3 regions of the Pseudomonas sp. CYM-20-01 genome follow, and region 1 is predicted to be linked to each of the others. Evidence: predicted binding sites of a transcription regulator. Region 1 holds the regulator's gene; each other region holds the start of a gene.
What was found. The regulator FliA, encoded in region 1, starts transcription of late flagellar genes. The targets are predictions, from matches to a motif close to CTAAAGTTTNNNNNNNNNNNGCCGNTAA.
Positions count from the first base shown of each region.

Region 2: M2497_RS14940 (methyl-accepting chemotaxis protein) is a predicted target of FliA. The motif match lies at 3,673-3,700, and genes of this name have one in related genera.
Region 3: flgM (flagellar biosynthesis anti-sigma factor FlgM) is a predicted target of FliA. The motif match lies at 4,187-4,214, and genes of this name have one in related genera.

Region 1 covers NZ_AP025169.1:5,050,772-5,058,560, reverse strand. The annotation lists gene flhA (flagellar biosynthesis protein FlhA) at 1-228, shown strand, start outside; gene flhF (flagellar biosynthesis protein FlhF) at 241-1,557, shown strand; gene fleN (flagellar synthesis regulator FleN) at 1,664-2,497, shown strand; gene fliA (RNA polymerase sigma factor FliA) at 2,494-3,234, shown strand; gene M2497_RS22820 (chemotaxis response regulator CheY) at 3,404-3,778, shown strand; gene M2497_RS22815 (protein phosphatase CheZ) at 3,797-4,585, shown strand; gene M2497_RS22810 (chemotaxis protein CheA) at 4,597-6,825, shown strand; gene M2497_RS22805 (chemotaxis response regulator protein-glutamate methylesterase) at 6,874-7,789, shown strand, end outside.
Region 2 covers NZ_AP025169.1:3,349,589-3,357,377, reverse strand. The annotation lists gene M2497_RS14945 (bifunctional nitrate reductase/sulfite reductase flavoprotein subunit alpha) at 1-3,628, shown strand, start outside; gene M2497_RS14940 (methyl-accepting chemotaxis protein) at 3,780-5,717, shown strand; gene M2497_RS14935 (ATP-binding protein) at 5,775-6,254, opposite strand; gene M2497_RS14930 (UV damage endonuclease UvsE) at 6,303-7,331, opposite strand; gene M2497_RS14925 (DUF2231 domain-containing protein) at 7,506-7,789, shown strand, end outside.
Region 3 covers NZ_AP025169.1:5,409,893-5,417,681, forward strand. The annotation lists gene flgD (flagellar hook assembly protein FlgD) at 1-267, opposite strand, end outside; gene flgC (flagellar basal body rod protein FlgC) at 284-727, opposite strand; gene flgB (flagellar basal body rod protein FlgB) at 731-1,138, opposite strand; gene cheR (protein-glutamate O-methyltransferase CheR) at 1,449-2,276, opposite strand; gene M2497_RS24485 (chemotaxis protein CheV) at 2,319-3,251, opposite strand; gene flgA (flagellar basal body P-ring formation chaperone FlgA) at 3,346-4,110, shown strand; gene flgM (flagellar biosynthesis anti-sigma factor FlgM) at 4,252-4,575, shown strand; gene M2497_RS24500 (flagellar protein FlgN) at 4,624-5,094, shown strand; gene M2497_RS24505 (flagellar brake protein) at 5,191-5,940, shown strand; gene M2497_RS24510 (MFS transporter) at 6,001-7,380, opposite strand; tRNA gene M2497_RS24515 (tRNA-Arg) at 7,649-7,725, opposite strand.

The sequences.
Region 1 (7,789 bases):
CTGCTGGAGCCAAGCATGGCCGAGAAGCTGCAGCGTTCGTTGATCGACGCCGCGCAACGCCAGGAAATGCAAGGCCAACCGGTGATCCTGCTGGTGGCAGGCCCGGTCCGGGCGATGTTGTCGCGGTTTGGGCGCCTGGCAGTACCGAATTTGCACGTTTTGGCTTATCAGGAAATTCCTGACAACAAGCAAGTGACTATCGTCGCGACAGTAGGGCCCAACGGCTGAGGGTAGTGGGTTATGCAAGTGAAGCGTTTTTTCGCCGCCGATATGCGTCAGGCCATGAAACTGGTTCGTGATGAGCTGGGCGCCGACGCCGCGATTATCGGCAACCGTCGTATTGCCGGCGGTGTCGAGCTGACGGCTGCCCTGGATTACACACCTTCGGCCTTGGCGCCGCGCGTGCCGAACATGGAGCTCGAAGACGAGCTGCGCAAGACCGCTTCGCGGATTGTTTCGGCCCAGGCTGAACTGAGCATGCGTGGCGACAGCGATGCCACCACCAATCGCCAGTTGTTCGCCGGCCTGCCGCTGACCGCCGCGGAGCCATTGGTTGAGCCAACCTTCAAAGAGCCGCCGCGTCCCGCTGCGCCAGCCCCGGCAGCGGCGGTTGACCAGCGTGTGTTCGACTCGATGCGCTTTGAACTCAATGGCCTGCGTGAGCTGCTCGAAGTCCAGTTGGGTTCGCTGGCCTGGAACCAATTGCAAGGCAGCAAACCGCAACAGGCCAACCTGTGGCGTCGCCTGCAACGCATCGGCCTGTCCGGCCCGTTGTCCCGCGACCTGCTGGCCCTGACCACCGAAATCGAAGAGCCTCGCCAGGCCTGGCGCATGTTGCTGGCCCACTTGGCGCGGATGATCGTCACCCCGGAAATCGAACCCCTGGAAGAGGGCGGTGTGATCGCCATGGTCGGCCCTGCCGGCATGGGCAAGACCACCACCCTGGCCAAGCTGGCGGCGCGTTACGTGCTCAAGTACGGCGCTCAGAATATCGCGCTGGTGAGCATGGACAGCTACCGTATCGGTGCCCAGGAGCAGCTCAAGACCCTGGGTCGCATTCTCAATGTGTCGGTGACCCATGTCGATCCGGGCCAGTCCCTGGCCAACGCCCTCGACCCGCTGCTGCGCAAGCGCGTGGTGCTGATCGACACCGCCGGCCTGCAAGCCAGCGACCCGGCATTGCGCATGCAGTTGGAAAGCCTGGCCGGGCGTGGCATCAAGTCGAAAAATTACCTGGTGCTTGCAACCACCAGCCAGAAACAGGTTCTTACCGCTGCGTATCATAGTTACAAGCGCTGCGGCCTGGCCGGTTGCATCCTCACCAAGCTCGACGAAACCGCGAGCCTGGGCGAGGTGCTGAGCCTGGCCATCAGTCATGAATTGCCGGTCGCCTACCTGACCGACGGGCCGCGGATCCCGGATGATCTGCATCTGCCGCGCCGTCATCAGTTGGTCAGCCGTGCAGTCAGCGTGCAAATGCAAGACGAGCCTAGCGAGGAAGCGATGGCCGATATGTTCGCCGACCTCTACCACAACCCGGCGAAGCGGGTAGGTTGAGGGCGGTATGAACACCGTGAAATGTATCTACATCGATGGTCTGCAAGCGATTCACGCGGCCAAGCCATGTAGCCTGCGTCTAAGCAAGACAAGGTAAAGAAATAAAATGGGCAGCATGCATCCCGTACAGGTGATCGCGGTGACCGGCGGCAAAGGTGGCGTCGGGAAAACTAACGTGTCAGTGAATTTGTCCCTGGCCCTGGCAGAGCTTGGCCGTCGCGTCATGCTGCTGGATGCTGACCTGGGGTTGGCGAACGTCGACGTTCTGCTGGGGCTGACGCCCAAACATACCCTTGCCGATGTGATCGAGGGCCGCTGTGAGCTGCGCGATGTGCTGCTGCAGGGGCCTGGTGGCATCCGCATCGTCCCGGCCGCCTCCGGCACCCAGAGCATGGTGCACCTGAGTCCGGCGCAGCATGCCGGGCTGATCCAGGCGTTCAGTGACATCGGCGACAACCTCGACGTGCTGGTGATCGACACAGCCGCCGGGATCGGCGAGTCCGTGGTCAGCTTTGTGCGCGCTGCGCAGGAAGTGTTGCTGGTGGTCTGCGATGAACCCACCTCGATCACCGACGCCTACGCCCTGATCAAACTGCTTAACCGTGACTACGGCATGAACCGCTTCCGCGTCCTGGCCAACATGGCCCAGAGCCCGCAGGAAGGGCGCAACCTGTTCGCCAAGTTGACCAAGGTCACGGATCGTTTCCTCGATGTCGCCTTACAATACGTCGGCGCAGTTCCCTACGACGAGTGTGTGCGCAAGGCTGTGCAAAAGCAGCGTGCAGTCTACGAAGCGTTCCCTCGTTCCAAGTGCGCACTGGCGTTCAAGGCTATTGCCCAGAAGGTCGATACCTGGCCGTTGCCTGCCAACCCTCGGGGGCATCTGGAGTTTTTCGTCGAGCGATTGGTGCATCAGACGAGCGCAGGACCCGTGCTATGACAGCGACCGGCTACAACGCGTACAAGAAGTCTGCCCGTGACAGCCAGGGCGAGTTGATCGAGCGCTACGCGCCCCTGGTCAAGCGCATTGCCTATCACTTGCTGGCGCGCCTGCCCGCCAGCGTCCAGGTCGAAGACCTGATCCAGGCGGGCATGATCGGCTTGCTCGAAGTGTCGACCAAATACGACGCGAGCAAGGGTGCAAGTTTCGAGACGTATGCGGGCATCCGCATCCGTGGCGCGATGCTCGATGAAGTGCGCAAGGGTGACTGGGCGCCGCGTTCGGTACACCGCAATACACGCATGGTCAGTGACGCAATTCGCGCAATTGAAGCAAAAACCGGTCGCGACGCTAAAGATCACGAAGTTGCGGCCGAACTCCAATTGAGTCTCGACGATTACTACGGGATTTTGAACGATACCTTGGGCAGCCGCCTGTTCAGTTTCGACGACCTGTTGCAGGACGGCGAACATGAAGGGCTGCACGAGGACGGCGCGAGTGCTCATATGGAGCCATCGCGTGACCTGGAAGATGAGCGTTTCCAGGGGGCGTTGGCGGACGCGATTGCCAATTTGCCGGAGCGTGAGCGGCTGGTGTTGGCGCTGTACTACGACGAAGAGCTGAACCTCAAGGAAATCGGTGAGGTCCTGGGTGTCAGCGAATCGCGGGTCAGCCAGTTGCACAGCCAGTGCGCAGCCCGCTTGCGGGGGCGTTTGGGAGAGTGGCGAGCGCGCTGAACAGGCAGTGTGGGGACACTGCAGACGATACCGCGAGGGCAACCGGCCTTCGCGGGTTCGACCCGTGGTGCCCCCGGCAGTCCTTTTTGTGTAATGCCTGTTGATTGAAATGGCGCGTCCAGGTGCTGGGCGCGTTTAAGACTGCTTGGAGGTCGAATTGGACAAGAACATGAAAATCCTCATCGTTGATGACTTCTCAACGATGCGGCGGATCATAAAAAACCTGTTGCGTGACCTTGGGTTCACAAACACGGTCGAGGCGGATGACGGCATTACGGCGATTCCGATCCTCAACAGCGGGAGCATCGACTTTCTGGTAACAGACTGGAACATGCCGGGCATGACCGGTATCGACTTGCTGCGCCACGTGCGCGCTGACGAAAAGCTGCGCAGCCTGCCAGTGCTGATGGTGACCGCCGAAGCCAAGCGTGAGCAGATCATCGAAGCTGCCCAAGCCGGGGTCAACGGTTACGTGGTCAAGCCATTCACTGCATTGGCCTTGAAAGAGAAGATCGAAAAAATCTTCGAACGCATCCACGGCTAATGCCATCGCGGGGGAGCTATGGAGCATAAAGAAACGTCACAGGGAGACTTCGAGTCGACCCTGAAAAAGCATGCTCACCAGTTGGTCGACAGCCTTGAAAAAGGCCAGTTCGGCGACGCGGTGCAGTTGATCCATGAGCTCAACCAGACCCGTGACCGCGGCCTGTACCAGGAAGTGGGCAAGCTCACACGCGAGCTGCACAGTGCGATCGTCAATTTCCAGATTGACCCGCATATGCCCCAGGCCGAAGAAATCTCGCAAATCACCGATGCCACCGAACGCCTGTCCTATGTGGTCAGGCTGACTGAGGCGGCGGCCAACCGCACCATGGACCTGGTGGAAAACGCCACGCCTCTGGTCAACGGCATGGCCACTGAAGCCCAGGCCCTGAGCCACGACTGGGGCCGCTTCATGCGCCGGGAAGTGGGGGCTGAGGAGTTTCGCGAGTTGGCACGTCGGGTTGACGGTTTCCTGTCACGCAGCGAGCAGGAAAACCGCACGGTTTCCAGCAACCTCAATGACATTCTGCTGGCCCAGGATTACCAGGACCTCACCGGTCAGGTGATCAAGCGTGTGACCCAGTTGGTCACCGAAGTGGAAAGCAACTTGCTCAAATTGGTGCTTATGGCTGGCCAGGTTGACCGTTTCGCCGGCATCGAACATGACCGCGAAGCGATCCTCTCGGAAAAAGATCCACAAAAACATCTCGCCAAGGGTGAAGGTCCGCAGATTCATGCCGATAAACGTGAAGACGTTGTATCGGGTCAAGATGATGTCGATGACCTGTTATCCAGTTTAGGCTTCTAAGGAGCACCCACATGAGCTTCGGCGCCGATGAAGAAATCCTTCAGGATTTCCTTGTAGAGGCCGGCGAAATTTTAGAGCAGTTGTCCGAGCAACTGGTCGAGCTGGAAAGCCGACCGGATGATGCGAACCTGCTCAATGCAATTTTTCGCGGTTTTCACACTGTAAAAGGGGGCGCCGGCTTCCTCCAGCTCCATGAGCTGGTGGAGTGCTGCCACATCGCCGAGAACGTGTTCGACATCCTGCGCAAGGGTGAGCGTCACGTTGATTCGGAGTTGATGGACGTGATTCTCGAAGCACTGGATGCGGTCAACGGCATGTTCAGCGAGGTGCGCGACCGTGCACCGATCACGGCGGCCACTCCGGAACTGCTGGCCGCCCTGGCGCGCCTGGCGGAACCTGCCGACACGTCGGCCGCACCGGTGGTTGAAGCCGCACCGGAGCCTGTGGTTGAGGCCGAGCCGGATGTGACCGACAGCGAGTTCGAACAGCTGCTCAACTCCCTCAGTGCCGTCAAGGCCGAGGCGGAAGCACCGGCTGCGCCGGCTGCACCGGTCGCCGCACCGACCAGCGAAGACATCACCGACGCCGAGTTCGAATCGCTGCTCGACCAGTTGCATGGCAAGGGCCAGTTCGCGGCCGACGCAGTGGCACCTGCTGCTGCTCCTGCGGATGCACCGGCGGCCAGCGCAAGCACCGACATTACCGACGATGAATTCGAGGCATTGCTCGACCAACTGCATGGCAAGGGCACCTTCGCGGCCGACGCCTTGCCGGAAGTCGCCGCCACGGCTGCGGCACCGGCTGCTGCCAGCGCCGCCCCTGCGGGCGATGGGCTGATCTCCGATCACGAGTTCGAATCCCTGCTGGACGAGTTGCACGGCAAGGGCAAGTTCAGCGAAGTGGCCCCGGCCGCAGCGGTGGCGACCGCTGCACCGGTCGCCGCCAAGGCCGCTGCGCCAGCGTCGGCCGCCAAACCTGCACCGGCTGCCAAGCCAGCACCGGCCCCGGCCGCCGCACCTGCTCCGGCACGTGCCGCCGCCGCGCCGACAGCCGAGAAGCCTGCCAGTGAAGCCGAAACCACCGTGCGGGTTGATACCGCGCGCCTGGACGACATCATGAACATGGTCGGCGAACTGGTACTGGTGCGTAACCGCCTGGTGCGCCTGGGCCTGAGCAGCGGCGATGAAGCCATGCAAAAGGCTGTGTCGAACCTCGACGTGGTCACCGCCGACCTGCAGACCGCCGTGATGAAAACGCGGATGCAGCCGATCAAGAAAGTCTTTGGCCGTTTCCCGCGCCTGGTTCGCGACCTGGCGCGTCAGCTGAAGAAAGAAATCAACCTGGAACTGGTGGGCGAAGAAACCGACCTCGACAAGAACCTGGTCGAGGCCCTGGCCGACCCGCTGGTCCACTTGGTGCGCAACGCCGTCGACCACGGCGTGGAAACCCCGGAAGAGCGCGAAGCCTCGGGCAAGTCCCGTGGCGGCAAGGTGATCCTGGCGGCGGAGCAAGAAGGCGATCACATCCTGCTGTCGATCACTGACGACGGCAAAGGCATGGACCCGACCATATTGCGCAACATCGCGGTCAAGCGTGGCGTGATGGACAAGGACGCCGCCGACCGCCTGACCGACACCGAGTGCTACAACCTGATCTTCGCCCCGGGCTTCTCGACCAAGACCGAGATTTCCGACGTGTCCGGCCGTGGCGTCGGCATGGACGTAGTGAAGACCAAGATCAGCCAGCTCAACGGCTCGATCAACATCTACTCGACCAAGGGCCAGGGCTCCAAGATCGTCATCAAGGTGCCGTTGACCCTGGCGATCATGCCGACCCTGATGGTGATGCTGGGCAACCAGGCGTTCGCCTTCCCGCTGGTCAACGTCAACGAAATCTTCCACCTCGACCTGTCGCGCACCAACGTGGTGGACGGCCAGGAAGTGGTGATCGTGCGCGACAAGGCATTGCCCCTGTTCTACCTCAAGCGCTGGCTGGTGGCATCGGCTGCCCATGAAGAGCAGCGCGAAGGCCATGTGGTGATTCTGTCCGTGGGCACCCAGCGCATCGGCTTTGTCGTCGATCAACTGGTTGGCCAGGAAGAAGTGGTCATCAAGCCTTTGGGCAAAATGCTGCAGGGAACCCCGGGCATGTCGGGTGCGACCATCACCGGTGACGGTCGGATCGCGCTGATTCTCGATGTTCCGAGCATGCTCAAGCGTTACGCCGCTCGGCGTATTTGATTCTGGTGGGGCAGGGCGGTAGTGCCCGCCCCGCCTAACGGAGTGTTTATGGCAGTCAAGGTCCTGGTGGTGGACGATTCGGGTTTCTTCCGCCGCCGCGTCTCGGAAATTCTTTCCGCCGATCCAACGATCCAGGTGGTCGGCACGGCCACCAACGGCAAAGAGGCGATTGATCAAGCCATTGCGTTGAAACCGGACGTGATCACCATGGACTACGAGATGCCGATGATGGATGGCATCACGGCAGTCCGGCACATCATGCAACGCTGCCCGACCCCGGTCCTGATGTTTTCCTCGCTGACGCACGAAGGCGCCCGGGTCACCCTGGATGCGCTGGACGCCGGTGCGGTGGACTTCCTGCCGAAGAATTTCGAAGACATCTCGCGCAACCCCGAGAAGGTCAAGCAGATGCTGTGCGAGAAGGTGCACAGCATTTCGCGCAGTAACCGTCGCAGCCTGTTCAGCACGCCTACTCCAACCGCTGCGCCAGCACCGGCTCCCGCTGCACCGACGTCGTCGTTTGCGCGCCCTGCGCCTGCGCCAGTGACACGGCCTGCAGTGGCACCCGCTCGCACGCTGGCACCTGCGGCGTCGGCTCATTCGCCCGCCCCCAAGCGCAAGGCCTACAAGCTGGTCGCCATCGGCACCTCCACGGGTGGCCCGGTTGCGCTGCAACGCGTGTTGACCCAACTGCCAGCCAACTTCCCGGCGCCGATCGTATTGATCCAGCACATGCCGGCGGCGTTTACCAAGGCCTTCGCCGAGCGCCTGGACAAGCTGTGCCGCATCAGCGTCAAGGAAGCCGAGGATGGCGACATCCTGCGCCCTGGCCTGGCGCTGCTGGCCCCCGGTGGCAAGCAGATGATGGTCGACGGCCGTGGCGCGATCAAAATCCTGCCGGGCGATGAGCGCCTCAACTACAAGCCGTGCGTGGATATCACCTTCGGTTCGGCAGCCAAGTCCT
Region 2 (7,789 bases), 1.7 Mb from region 1:
CCTGATCAACAAATTGGCCAAGGGCTTTGTGCGCACCGCCAACATCGAGTCCAATTCGCGCCTGTGCATGGCCAGCGCCGGCAGTGGCTACAAACTGTCCCTCGGTTCCGACGGCCCGCCGGGCTCCTATGAAGACTTCGACCGTGCCGACCTGTTCTTCGTGATCGGCGCGAACATGGCCGACTGTCACCCCATCCTGTTCCTGCGCATGATGGACCGGGTCAAGGCCGGGGCGAAACTGATCGTGGTCGACCCCCGGCGCAGCGCCACGGCGGACAAGGCCGACCTGTTCCTACCCATAAAACCGGGCACCGACCTGGCCCTGCTCAATGGCCTGTTGCACCTGCTGGTGAAAAACGGCCATACCGACCCTGCCTTCATCGCGGACTTCACCGAAGACTGGGAAGCGATGCCGCCATTTCTGGAGGACTATTGCCCCGAGCACGTCGCCGCCATCACCGGCCTCGCCGAAGCCGATATCCGCCAAGCCGCCGACTGGATCGGCCAGGCCGCCGAGTGGATGAGCTGCTGGACCATGGGCCTCAACCAGAGCACCCACGGCACCTGGAACACCAACGCGCTGTGCAACCTGCACCTGGCCACCGGCGCCATCTGCCGCACGGGCAGCGGGCCGTTTTCCCTCACTGGCCAACCCAATGCGATGGGCGGGCGCGACATGGGCTACATGGGCCCGGGCCTGCCGGGACAACGCTCGGTGCTCGTCGAGGCAGACCGCGCCTTTATCGAGGACCTGTGGCAAATCCCCCACGACAGCCTGCCGCGCCAGGCCGGCAGCGGCACGGTGGCGATGTTCGAGCAGATGGCCGCTGGGCAGATTAAGGCTTGCTGGATCATCTGCACCAACCCGGTGGCCAGCGTGCCCAACCGGCAAACCGTGATCAACGGCCTGCAAACCGCCGAACTGGTGATCAGCCAGGACGCCTTCCTCGACACCGAGACCAACCGCTACGCCGACATCCTGTTGCCCGGCGCGCTATGGGCCGAGGCCGAAGGCGTGATGATCAACTCCGAGCGCAACCTGACCCTCATGCAAAAAGCCGTGGACGCCCCCGGCGAGACCCTGCCCGACTGGCAGATCATCGCCCGGGTCGCCTGTGAGATGGGCTTTGCCGAGGCCTTCACCTATGCCTGCGCCGCCGAGGTTTTTGAAGAAATCAAACAGGCCTGGAACCCCAAGACCGGCTACGACATTCGTGGCGCCAGCTACCCGCGCCTGCGTGAAAACCCGGTGCAATGGCCCTGCGCTTCGGTTGACGCAGCGCACCGCAACCCGATCCGCTACCGCCATGGCGGCACCCTCAGCTTCGCCACCGAAAACGCCAAGGCGCGGTTCTTCGCTCGCCCGCATATGCCGCCTGCCGAGATGCCTGACGACGCGTTTCCCTTCGTGCTCAACACCGGCCGCGTGCAGCACCAGTGGCACACCCTGACCAAGACCGGCAAGGTCGCCACCCTGAACAAACTCAACCCCGGCCCCTTCGTCGAACTGCACCCCGAAGATGCTGCCCGCCTGGGCATCAAGGACAAGGACCGGGTCGAAATACGCTCCCGGCGCGGCCACGCCGTGCTGCCTGCCGTGGTCACCGACCGCGTGCAGCCGGGCAACTGTTTTGCGCCGTTCCACTGGAACGACGTGTTCGGCGAACACCTGGCGATCAACGCGGTGACCCATGATGCGGTGGACCCGATTTCCCTGCAGCCGGAGTTCAAGTGCTGCGCCGTCGCCCTCAGCCGCGTGGAGCTGATCGACCACCAGTTCCTCGACCGCCCTTCCCCCGTAGCAGAGGACAGCACCATGTCGCGCCTCGACGCCTTCGCTGACATCAATGGCATCCGTCACCTATCGCCACCGGCCCTGAGCGACGACGAACGCACCTACCTCGCCGGTTTCCTCAGCGGCCTGCACACCAGCGCCGCACGCCAGGGCTTTGGCGTACCGACCCTGCCGGCAACTGCACCGCTGGCGGATGCCGCTCGCCTCTGGCTGAACGGCTTGCTTGCCGGCTTGTTCAGTCCTGCAGAATCCCTCGCGGCGCCCTCCCCGGCGGTCACCCTGCTGTGGGCCTCGCAGACCGGTAATGCCGAAGCCTTGGCCGAGCGCTTTGCCAAGCGCCTGCGCGAAACAGGCATCACCGTGGAACTGAGCGCGATGGCGGACTTCCCCGCGAGCAAGCTGGCAAGCACTCACACCCTGGCGCTGATCAGCAGTACCTTTGGCGACGGCGACCCGCCCGACAACGGCGAAGGTTTCTGGCACAGCCTGCGCACCGCCGAGACCCGCCTGGAGTCGTTGCGTTTTGCGGTATTGGCCTTGGGCGATCCGAACTACGACCAGTTCTGCAACCACGGCAAGCAACTCGACCGGCGCCTGCTGGAACTGGGGGCAACCCGCCTGCTGGAACGGGTGGACTGCGACACTGAATTCGAAGCCGCCGCCGATGCCTGGCTGGCGCGGTTCCAGCAGACCCTCAACCCGGCAAAGCCGATGGCACCGGCCACCCCCGCCGGTAAAACCAAGCTGTACGGCTCACGCCTGTTGCTCAACCGCCACCTCAACCCGCACAGCGCGCACAAGGAAACCCGCCAGTTCGCCCTAGACCTGGCCGACTCCGGCCTGACCTATGAAGCCGGGGATGCCCTGGGCATACGGCCACGCAACTGCCCCGAACTAGTCAGCGAACTGCTCGACCTCACCCGCCTGAGCGCCAACGCCAGCGTGAACATCGACACCTTCGGCGATGTGCCGTTGCAACAGGCTCTCACCCAGCATTTTGAAATCGCCCGGCCCAGCAGCGACACCCTGGCCTTCATCGCCGAGCGCAGCGCCGACCCAGGCCTCAAGCACTTGCTCAAGCCCGAGCACAAGGCCGAACTCAATGACTGGCTGTGGGGCCGGCAACTGGCGGACGTGCTGCAGGAATACCCCATCGAATGCTCGGCGGATGAATTGCTAGGCACCCTCAAGCGCCTGCAACCACGCTTGTACTCCATCGCCTCCAGCGCCAAGGCCTACCCGCAGGAGGTGCACCTCACCGTGGCCGCCGTGCGCTATGGCAAGCGCAAAGGCGTGTCGTCGACCTTCCTCGCCGACCGCGCCGGTGACGGGGAAGTGCCGCTGTTCGTGCAGCCGTCGAAACACTTCCGCACGCCCAGCGACGGCGAGGTGCCGATGATCATGATCGGCCCCGGTACTGGCATCGCGCCGTTCCGTGGGTTCTTGCAGGAGCGCCGGGCGCTGGGTCATCAGGGGCGCAACTGGCTGTTCTTCGGCGAACAGCATGCCGCCAGCGACTTCTATTACCAGGACGAGTTGCAAGGTATGCAGCGCGATGGCCTGCTCACCCACCTGAGCCTGGCGTTCTCCCGCGATCAGACGCAGAAGATCTATGTGCAAGACCGCATCCGCGAACAGGGTGCCGAGCTATGGCGCTGGCTACAGGAGGGCGCCAGGCTGTACATCTGCGGCGATGCCAGCCACATGGCCAAAGACGTCGACCAGGCCTTGCGCCAGATCGCGCAAACCCACGGCGGGCTTGGCGTGGAAGGCGCCGTGGAGTACTGGCGGCAGTTGAGCGAACAGAAGCGTTATCTGCGTGATGTGTACTGATTGGATACAGAACAATATGCACTTTGTATTGTGTACAAAAAACCCTAAAGATTTACCAGTACCGGGCCGAAACAGCAGTGATAGCAAATCGCCTGAATCCTGATCAGGGAACGCAGCGATTTGGCCGCCCTTCACGCTGATGGTCGTCTCGATGAAAATAAAAAATAAGCTGGTCCTCGCATTTGTCTCCGTTGCATTTATTCCGGTAAGCCTGGTGGCCGTGATTTCGGTCATGAACACACGGACCCAGGCGGTGGATCAGTTCATCGATGGCAGTACCCGGGAGATCCGCCAGATCGATGGCAACATTCGCCAGTTCTTCGATGGCACGTTGCAAAACGTCGATCAGATGGCAACGGATCCTGTATACACGTCTGTCAGCACGCTAAAGAACTACCAGGCCGCCGATGCCGCCAGCCAGCCGCTGCCGGCCGAGGCGCAAGCGGTGATCGAGCGCTTCGCGCGCTTCGGCGCCACGCACCCGGCGGCGGCGATCCTGTCCATCGGCCTGGAAGACGGCACCTACGCCAAATGGCCGGATGACCCGCAACTGGCCAAGTACGACCCGCGCACCCGCCCCTGGTACAAGGCGGCCATGGCCAGCCCCGGCAAGACCGTGCGCACCCCGGCTTATTACTATGACAAGGACGATGTAGCACTGGTGGGCACCGCCCGGGCGATGCTGGAGAACGGCAAGGCCAAGGGCGTGTTCGTGGTCAGCGTGTCGCTGAAAAACCTCACCGAACTGGTCAAGAGCATCAAGCTGGGCGAAAGCGGCTACGTAATGCTGATCGAAGACGGCGTGGTGCTGGTGGACCCGCGTGACGCTGCCCACAGCTTCAAGCCGCTCAAGGACCTGGGGGCGCCGTATGCGCAATTGGCCGACACGCCCCAAGGCTCCACCGAGGTGGTGATCGACGGCGTACGCTACATGGCCAACGTGTGGACCTCCCCCGGCCTCGGCTGGCGCTACATCGGCCTGATCGAACACCGCGAAGTCATGGCTGAAGCCACGCGCATGACCTACCTCACCGCGATCATCGTCGGCGTGCTGGTGCTGATCTTCGGGCTGATCGCGGCGGCGTTCTCCAAGGTCATCGTCAAGCCCATCGGCCAGGTCAGCACCGGGTTGCAGTCCATCGCCCAGGGCGAAGGTGACTTGCGCCACGAACTGCACGTACAGGGCAAGGATGAAACCGCCGAACTGGCCGGCTGGTTCAACAAGTTCCTCGCGGCGATCCGCCAACTGATCCAGCACATCGGCGCAGCCTCGGCCAATTTGCACAACGCCTCCAAGGTCAACAGCGAGGTGGCGCACAACATGAACGAGGCGGCCGGGCGCCAGCGTGAAGCGGTTGAATTGGTGTCCACCGCGTTCAATGAAATGGTCGCTACCGCCAACGAAGTCGCGCGTTCCTGCAGCGGCGCCGCGGAGTCCGCCGAGAATGGCCACCGTCGCGTGGCCGAAGGCAAGCAGCAGATCGAAGTCACCACCGACAACGTCAACCGCCTGGGGCGCCGGCTCACTGAGTCGTCCCAGGCCATGGTCGAGCTGGAAGCCGGCAGCCGCAGCATCAACCAGATCCTCGGCACCATCCGTGCGATTGCCGAACAGACCAACCTGCTGGCCCTCAACGCCGCCATCGAGGCCGCCCGTGCCGGCGACCAGGGCCGGGGTTTCGCCGTGGTGGCCGATGAAGTGCGTGCCCTGGCCAAGCGCACGTCCGACTCCACCGGTGAGATCGAGCAACTGCTCGGCACCCTGGAAAACAAGACCCAGGAAGTCACCCAGAAGATGGGCAGTTGCCTGGACTTGTCGCGGGCCAGTGTGTCGTCCATCGAAAGTGCGCGGGACAGCTTTGAAGGTATCCAGACGTCGGTGAACGAGATCCGCGACCAGAACCTGCAGATCTCCGCCGCCGCCGAGGAACAACACAGCGTGGCCGAAGAGATCAACCGGCATATCCAGCAGATCTACGACGAGGCGCGCCTGGTAGAGAGCCTGGCCAACTCGGCGCAGGATGACTCGGGGCGCTTGTCGACGCTGTCGGATGAACTCAATGGCTTGGTGGGGCGCTTCAAGTCCTGATGAAGTCGGCGATCTGGCGCCACATGGCAAACGCTCAGATGCGCGATTGCGCCGGGCTCATGGGTGATGCCTCTCGATCACCAGGCCTTCAGCCTCGCTCGGCACACTGAAATGGCGGGTAATCAGATCAAACTCAGCATCAGTGGCGGCAAAGTCGTGCTCACCCTGGGCGTTGCGCGCATGCAGCCTGGCCCGACAGGTGGCGTCATCCAGCTCCAGGTAGTGCAGGCAGTGCCGGGCCTTGGCGGCGTGTGCCAACCCCAGCAGCCATTCGCGACTGGCCACTGTATTGGCGGGGAAATCCAGCACCACGTTGAGGCCCGACTGCAGCACATTGATCACCAAGGGGCCCAGTACGCCGCGAATGCGCTGGGTGCATTTGATGTAATCCGCAATGGCGTGGATTTCACCGGGGTAAAGCGTGGCGAGCCAGTGGTCTTCGCTGAGCACAATGGCAGCGTGCTCAGTGGCGAGGGTCTTGGCGAGCGTGGACTTGCCGGAGGCGATCTTGCCGCAGAGCAAATGCAGGGTGGGCATGGGGCGGTTCCTTATGTCAGTCCCGCCAGCATGACCGCCATGGATTGATCACACAACGCTCCGTTTCCAATGCTCGTAGAACGCCAGGGCCGCGACGTTCTTGTCCTTGGCTTCGAGCATGATGTCGAAGCGGTCGAGAAACTGCAGCGCATAATCGTTGGTCCAGCGGTTCCACATCTGTGCGCTGTGGGCGTACAGGTCGCGCTTGGACACCACCTGCAACAGCGCGTCCATTTCCAGCTTGTGTTCGGCGTCGAAGCCCAGTTCCTGCAGGCTCTCCTGGGGTTGGGAGTAGTGCATGGTCGGGCGCACGCCACGCCAGCTTTCAATCACCCGGGCGACCCGCTCGGAGTGGGGGTCGATGTAGTCGTTCTCGTTGATCCAGCAGTGGTGGATGTCCAGGACCACCGGTGCCAGGTCGGCGACTTGCAGGCAATGGTCCAGGCCATAGGTCTTTTCGTCGTTCTCGAACGTGATGCAGTTGCGCGCCACCTCCGACAGGCGCGACCACACCACGCGGGTGCCTTCCACACCGAGGCGGCCGGCGATATGCACGTTGCACTTGAGGTCCTGGAAGCGCCGGCCATAGCCCATCATGCGGATCATGTCGGCGTGGTATTCGAATTCGGCGAGGCTGTTTTCCACCACGCCGGGGTTTTCCGAACCGAGTACACAGTATTGGCCAGGGTGGAATGACAGGCGGATATCCGAGGCGCGGGCCAGCTCGCCGATGGCGGCAAACCCCTCTATCAATTGACGCTCGATAGCCGGGTCTTGGTAGACGCTGGCCACTTTGGGGTGGCTGTAGAACGGCAACAGATCGCTGCTCAAGCGCAGCATGCGCAAGGGCGACGGCAGTTCGGCGACATACGCCAACAAGCGTAATTGGGCGGCCAGGTTATGCGTGACCACTTCCACCAGTTTGTCCCGGGCCACCTGCGGTGCGACGCTGTCCATCCACCGTAACGTGGTGGTGCGCGGGTTGAACGGGCCTTCGATCAGCTTCTGGGCGCTGGCCGACAACAGCCGTTCGGGATGTTTGTATTGGCACGCGAAGCCAATGCGAGGGTGAGTCATGGAGGCGCCTGGCGTAGGAAAAAGGAGCGAATGATACGGGGTTAGTCCGGGGTCTACCCAGCGCGGTTCCCACTATTTCGAAACGTTTCACGCTGAACTTTCTCACCGGCGCTGCGTTCACTTCTTATGCGCTGCCCCGTCCAGGGGCGTTGTACAACAAGGAGCCGCCCCCGTATGACTACCCTCCCCGCCTACCGCTACGCCCCCGGGCCGCTGCATGCGACCTTGCTCGCCGGCACCGTGCCGTTGTTTCTCGGAGCCTTGCTCAGCGACATTGCCTACACCCAGACCTACCAGATTCAGTGGGCCAACTTCGCCTCCTGGCTGATCGCCGGTGCGTTGGTGTTCGCCGGTTTCGCGTTTCTGTTCGCGCTGGTCAACCTGCTGCGCGCCGAGCGCAAGGCCGGGCAACCCACGCGTTATGTGCTGTTGCTGTTGGCCACCTGGGTACTCGGCCT
Region 3 (7,789 bases), 360 kb from region 1:
CACCGAGTCGTTCAGGGTGTTGATGCCTTCCAGGCTGCTGAACTGCGCCAGTTGCGCCACGAACGCGCCGTTGTCTTGCGGCGACAGCGGGTTCTGGTTTTTCAGCTGGGTCACCAGCAGTTGCAGGAACGCATCCTTGCCCAACGCCTGCTTGCCCGTCGCCTTATTGGCGGCGTCGCTGACGCTGCTGTTGTCCTGGGCGTTCTTGACCTTGGAGTTGAACAGGTCCTGGACCGGCGTGTTGTTTGACGTATCAACGATGGCCATTGTTTGGCGCCCCTTATCACTGACCCAGGGTCAGGACCTTCTGCATCATGGTTTTGGCGGTGTTCATCATTTCCGCGTTGGTCTGGAACGAGCGGCTGGCGGAAATCATGTCAGCCATTTCCTCGACCACATTGACGTTGGGGTAGTAGACATAACCCTTTTCGTTCGCAGCGGGATGGTTGGGTTCGTAGCGCGCTTCAAGGTTGCTCTGGTCTTCGACCACACCGAGTACCTGCACGCCGGAGCCGGCGGCCCCCTGGTCCTGGAACAGCGAATCGCTGCCGCCGTTCTGGCCTGCCTGGAACATGGTGGCGAACACCGGGTGACGGGCACGGTAGGTCTGGTCAATGCTCGAAGACACGGTCTCGGCGTTGGCGATGTTACTGGCGACGGTGTTCAAGCGCGTGGTCTGCGCGCTCATGCCACTGCCGGCAATATTGAAAACACTGGACAGGGACATGGCTTACTCTCCACGCAGGGCTGACATCAGCCCTTTGAATTTGCTGTTGAGCAGGGTAAAGCTGGCCTGGAAGTTCACCGAGTTCTCGGCGTAGGCCGATTGCTCCAGTTGGGCGTCGACGGTGTTCTGGTCGATCGACGGTTGCATCGGCGTGCGATACAGCAACGACTCGTCACCATTGCTCAGGCCTTGCGCTTCGATATGACGGCTGTTGGTCATGTTCAAGGCGAAGGTGCCGTTCTTGGTCTTGTCCTGCTGTGCGGCGAGCACGGCGGAGAAGTCCAGGTCCCGAGCCTTGTAGTTCGGGGTGTCGGCGTTGGCAATGTTGTTGGCCAGGACTTCGGCACGCTGGGCGCGGAAGCCCAGGGCTTGTTCGTGGATACCGAGCGCTTTATCGAAGCTGATGCTCATGGCGGAAACCTTCAAGGGCTGACCTGCTTTTCGTTAACAGGGTTATAGCAAGGTGCATGCCAATCTGGCGCAAGCCCGTATATCAAGGGTTTTGGTAAGGGGTTGCCGGCGGCAATGCCGGAAAAGCGGCAAGCGGTTTCCGCGTCGCGCCAGTAAAGCGGCAATGAGGGTTGCCGCTTTATTGCGGTTTGCCGCAAACCAAATGTGGGAGGGGGCTTGCTCCCGATGGCAGTGGTTCAGTTGATACATCGATCACTGACACACCGGTATCGGGGGCAAGCCCCCTCCCACATTTTTTTACCGCACAGCCTTATTTAGCCTGGTAGATGATCCCCGGGCTGCACTGCACCATCTGGAAATGGTCCGGCAGACCGTTCAGCGCCTCAGAAGCGCCAAGGAACAGATAACCACCGCGCTTGAGCGTGCCGTGGATGCGCAACAGGATGTCTTTCTTCACTTCGGCCGAGAAGTAGATCAGCACGTTGCGGCAGAACACCATGTCGAACTTGCCCAGGCTGGCGTAGCTGTCGAGCAGGTTGAAGGAGCGGAATTCCACGCGGCTCTTGATCGGCGCCTTGACCGCCCAGCGTCCTGCCCCTTTCGGGTCGAAGTAACGCTGCAGGCGCTCCTGGGACAGACCACGCCCCAGGGCCAGGCTGTCGTACTCACCGGTCTTGCAGTTGGTGAGCATGGTGCCGGACAGATCGGTGGCCACAATTTGCGCCCCCGCCTTCAACTGGCCCATGTTGGTCCGCTCGAACTCATCGATGGACATCGAAATCGAGTACGGTTCCTGCCCCGAGGAGCAGGCCGCCGACCAGATGCGCAGGCGCTGGCCCGGACTGGCCTTGATGGCCTCCGGCAGCACTTTGCTCTTGAGCACTTCAAACGGGTAGGTGTCGCGAAACCACAGGGTTTCGTTGGTGGTCATGGCATCGACCACCATTTCCTTGAGCCCGCTGCGCGGCTGGCCCTGGATGCGCTGCACCAACTCACCCAACGACTTGATGCCCTGCTGCTCCATCAGTTTGTTGAGACGGCTGGATACCAGGTACTGCTTGTTTTCACCGAGCAATATGCCACAGGCTTTTTCCAGGAAGACCCGGAACTGTTCAAAATCCAAATTACCTGTAGACACTGATACCGCCTCTAAAATCGTATGACCGCCAAGGGAAACACCTTAGCTGTGATCTGCTGCCTTGATCCGGTCGACAACCCGGGATGCCAGGTCATCAGGACGGAATTTGGCCAAAAAGTCATCGGCACCGACCTTCTTGACCATCGCCTGGTTGAATACACCCGACAACGAAGTATGCAGGATGATATGCAATTTTTGCATGCGTGGATCGTTGCGGATCTCGGCCGTGAGGGTATAGCCGTCCATTTCCGGCATCTCGATGTCGGAAATCATCATCAAGAATTCTTCTTCCGGCTTCTTGCCGTCATCCACCAGCTTGCGCAGGTAGTCCAGCGCCTGGCGCCCATCATTGAGGGCGACCACTTCAACGCCGACGGTTTGCAGGCAACGGGTCACCTGCTTGCGCGCCACGGACGAGTCGTCCACCGTGAGCACGCGCAGTGAGACTGCCTTGTGCGCGGTTTCGGCGTCCACCACACCCACCGAGATCGACTCGGAGGTAGGCGCCACTTCGGCGAGGATTTTCTCGACGTCGATGATTTCCACCAACTGGTTGTCGACCCGCGTCACCGCCGTGAGGTAATGATCGCGCCCCGTGCCCTTGGGCGGCGGATGGATCTCTTCCCAGTTCATGTTGACGATGCGCTCCACCGAACGCACCAGGAAACCCTGGGTCTTGGTGTTGTACTCGGTAATGATCACGAACGGGCTTTCGCGGTCCTGCAAACCGGCGGAACCGGTGGCCAGGGCCAGATCAAGAATCGGGATCGTCGCGCCACGGATGTTGGCAACGCCACACACTACCGGGCTGGACTTGGGCATGATCGTCAGCTTGGGGCATTGCAGCACTTCCCGCACCTTGAACACGTTGATGCCATACAGCTGCTTGCCATCCAGGCGAAAAAGCAACAACTCCAGGCGATTCTGCCCCACCAGCTGTGTGCGCTGGTTTACTGAATCCATTACTCCTGCCATGCCTTGACTCCCACGCTAAAACCTTCGGCCATACCTATAAGGGCAGTGACGCGCACCCAACACTAAACGGCACGAGCTTTGCTATTTATTGGTCATGGATATTAAAACGACAGTTTCCCGACGCCTCCACCTGACACGGTATTGCAGACTGCTCTGCGCACCGCTGGCACTGCTTGCCTTGGGCCTGGGCGCCACGGCCCGCGCAGATAACGTCACCTTGCCTGATCTACTTATCGGCGTCACCCAGGGCTTTCTTGAGTTCACTGTAGAAGATTATCTGGCGACCACCCAGACGCCGGGGCGTTATGAAATCCAGGTCAACCAGTTGGACCCGCGCCTGCGCATGCCCATGTGCGACAAGGAATTGACAGCCACCCTGGAAAGCCCCGCCCAACCCATCGGTCGCGTAACGGTGAAGGTGCGCTGCGACGGCGCCTCGCCCTGGACGGTGTTCGTGCCCGCCCAGGTCAAATTGTTCCGCGATGTAGTGGTGGTTGCCCGCCCACTTAAACGCACGGGCATTATCGGTTTTGAGGACGTGGTGCTGCGCGAACGCGACATCAGCATGATCAGCCAGGGCTACTTGACCTCCCTCGACCAGGCCGTCGGGCAGAAACTGACCCGACCAGTGGTCACCGATCAGGTCATCACCCTGGTGCACCTGGAGCAGGCCGAGGTGATTCGCAAAGGTGACCAGGTAGTGATTTCCGCCAGCAGTGGCGCGCTGCAGGTCAAAATGCCGGGGGAAGCCTTGTCCAACGGCGGCATGAGCGAACAGATCCGCGTGAAGAATCTCAACTCCAACCGTGTGATCAAGGCGCGAGTCACGGCCCCCGGCCAAGTGGAGGTGGCTTTATAGACCACTGGTATCAGACGCCAGCTTTTCCTACACTGTCGGTTGGATGCCGGCCGGTGCAGTTTATTGTCATTCGAGCCTAAAGTTTGTCCGGATATGGCCGAAAACATGGCAAGCGTCCAAATACCCAGAGGTTTTTTGATCATGGTCATCGATTTCAGCCGTTTAAATAGCACCCCGACAACGTCGGCTCCTACGCGCACTGTCGGCACCAAGGACAGCGTAGAAGCCAAGGCTCAGCCACTGCCCGCCAAGGCAGAACAGGCCAGCGCCAGCCAGAGCGGGGAATCCGTACACCTGAGCAATGAGGCTCAACAGTTGCAGAAGGTCACTGACTCGCTGCGCGATCAACCGGTGGTCAATAAAGCCCGTGTGGCCGAATTGAAACAGGCAATCGCCGATGGCAGCTATAAAGTCGACAGCAACCGTGTAGCCAGCAAGCTGCTTAATTTCGAAGCCGAGCGCTAGGCAAAGGCCTGCGCCGGGCTTTTGGACGCTTAAACCCCAAGGCCAGCCATGCATCACGACGAAACCCTGCTTCAACTGATCATTGATGATCTAGCACCGACGCAATTGCTGCTCGAGCTGCTCAGGGAAGAATCCCTGGCCCTTTACGGCCGGGACATGCCCCTGCTGGAAGAAATTCTGGCGCGCAAGCAATCGCTGATTGTCCTGCTGGAACAGCACGGCAAAAAACGCAGCGAGATCCTCGTCAGCCTGGGCCTGCCCGCCGACCATGATGGCCTCGCGCAGCTGGCCAGCCACTCCTCGGTCGGCGATCAACTACTGGCCCAGAGCAAAGAACTCAACCTATTGCTCACCCAGTGCCAGGAAGCCAACCAACTCAACGGTCAGTCGATCCAGCTTCAGCAAGCCACGACCGCCAACCAGTTGCGTATACTTCACGGCGGAGAGCCTCCAGCGCTTTACAACGCTCAGGGTTCCACCTCGCGCCTGGTCAAGCCAAGCACCCGCAGCCAAGCCTGACGCCGGTTTACAGCGCGGCCTATCCAAGGCGCGCCACATACTGGCAGAATGCCCGCTCTTGCGTGTAGTCGTATTTTGTCTGGAGATGGAAGAACCGTGTTCAACGCCCTTAATGCGGAAGATGCCCCGCAGCCACCCAAGGTCCTCACCACGCCTCTGGAAATCGCCAGTACCTTGCGCATGCTGCAAGATAGCCATGACCCGCTGATCATTACCTTCCACGAACGCAGCCAGCGCTTCCAGAGCTACCTGGTGGACGTCAGCCGGGACAACGGCACCCTGGCCCTGGATGAAATGATCCCCCGCGACGGTGAACGCTACCTCGAAAATGGCGAACCCTTCCGTATCGAAGGTTTCCACGACGGCGTACGCGTTGCCTGGGAAAGCAACGGCAACCTGAGCATCAGCGAGAAGGACGGCCACCGCATCTACACCGGCAGCCTGCCCGACGAAGTGGTCTACCACCAGCGTCGCAATGCCTTTCGCGCTGCCCTGAAGCTGGCGCAACTGGTGAACATCGAATTGGGTGGCGAGAAGCTCAAGGCCCCGATCAGCGGCAAGCTGCTGGATATTTCCGCCACAGGTTGCAAATTGCGCTTTGAGGGAGACATCTCCGAGCGTCTGCAGTTAGGCCAGGTCTACGACCGCTTTATCGCCGCCCTGCCCTTCGGTAGCATGACCACCTCGGTTGAACTGCGTTACCTGCACTTTGAAGAGAAGATCAACACCACGTTTGCCGGCGTGCGCTTCCACAACATGAGTGGTCTGGTGCAGCGTCAGGTCGAGCGCTTTGTCTACCAGTTACAACGCGAAGCACGACGTTTCGATAAAGACGACGATTTTTAAACTCAAAGATCGCGGCAAAAAAAACGGGCAGACCCTGATGGGATCTGCCCGTTTTTGTATTCAGGGGCGCGCCCTGCTCAAGTCATGAGGATGCTCGTCCGGGCCCGGCGGCTCAGGCGGCCCCTCAAAGAGCGGCTCGTCGACCGATGTGACCGTTTCCGGATCGGGTTCCGGCGCGGCGGTTTGCATTTGCTCCTGCACCACCGCCTCGTCCACCCGTGGATCGAGGCAGGCTACCAACGGCGAGCTGGACATGCTGTCGGGCATTGCCACGTGGTGCAGCGGCGCGTCATCCACCTGATGCAGGTTGGTCACGGCTTTCGGCCGAATCCGCCACACCAGGATCAGCGCACACAGGCTGAAAAACGCATACAGCATGTGACTGCCAAACACCTTCATCACCACACCGGCCAGCAACGGCCCGATACTCGCACCGACACCGTAGGTCACCAGCAGCATGGCGGTGAGCGAGACACGGCGGTCGCCTTCCACATGATCATTGGAGAACGCCACCGCCAGCGGGTACAAACAGAACTGCACCAGGGAACACACGAAGCCCGCCACGAACAGTACTTCCAGCGGCACCTTGGTCAGTAATGCCAGCGGCAGCGCCGCCACTGCCAGGCACAGGGCAAAGCAACGAATCAGCAGCGCGCGATCATAGCGGTCCGACAACCAGCCCAACGGCCACTGCACCAGCAGGCCGGCAAAAATACAACTGCCCATGAACAGACCCACCTGTTCGGTAGACAGCCCTTGCTGGGAGGCATAGAGCGGCGCCAGGCCATAGAACGAGCCCACGATCACCCCTGCCCCCAGCACCGTACTCAACGACTGCGGGACGCGCTTGATAAAGAAGCGTGGCTCCATCGGCGCCGGATGCAGGGGCGCCGGGTGAATACGGCGAGTCATTGCCACCGGCACCAGGCACAGCGCAAAGCACAGTGCGACCAGCATCAGCAATTCGAGGCCGAGCTGAGGGTGCATGACCAGGATCAACTGGCCGAGCACCAGCCCCAGGTAGGACGCGATCATATAACCGCTGAACACCACGCCGCGCTGCTTGGCGTCGGCCTGTTCATTGAGCCAGCTCTCGATGACCATGTACTGGCACATCATCCCCAGGCCCACGATCATCCGCAGCACGATCCAGGCCGGCAGCCAGTCGATCAGACCATGCCCCAGCACCGCCGCGCCGACAATGCCAGCGCAGGTTGCATAAGCACGAATATGCCCGACCCGGGCGATCAGGCGGTGCCCGATCTTGCCGCCCAGCACCAGGCCAAAATAGTTGGCCGCCATCAGCGCACCGACCCACAGGCTGTCCACATGGTCGGCCGCCAGGCGCAAGGCCAGGTAGGTACTGAGCAGGCCGGAGCCAATCAGCATCATCAAGGAGGCGAAATAAAGGGCTCGAAAAGATTTCCAGATCTGGCGCATCGGCGTTCCGAGCGGCTCCTTGCAGTGAGAGACAGGCCTATCGGCATGATAGTCCGGGGTGACCGGGTCCGGACAGGCAACTTGCGCTGTTTCCGGGGATTATTTTGCTTAAAGGCTCAGACGCTGCCCGACCGCTTGTGAGGTACACCGATTGTGAAAAATGCACGCACACGTGCTGTGAACGCTGAACACCGGCAAGGTTCGACCCGTCTTTGAAAGGCGCCCACAAAAAAGCCCTGCCAGAACAGTCTGTGCAGGGCTTTGAATCTGGTGTCCCAGGGCCGGTTCGAACGGCCAACCTTCCCCTTAGGAGGGGGATGCTCTATCCAATTGAGCTACTGGGACAAATGACAGCCGCTACACTGGGATGCGGCGACAGACGGCGTGCATGTTAACGGCCAGGGTAGGT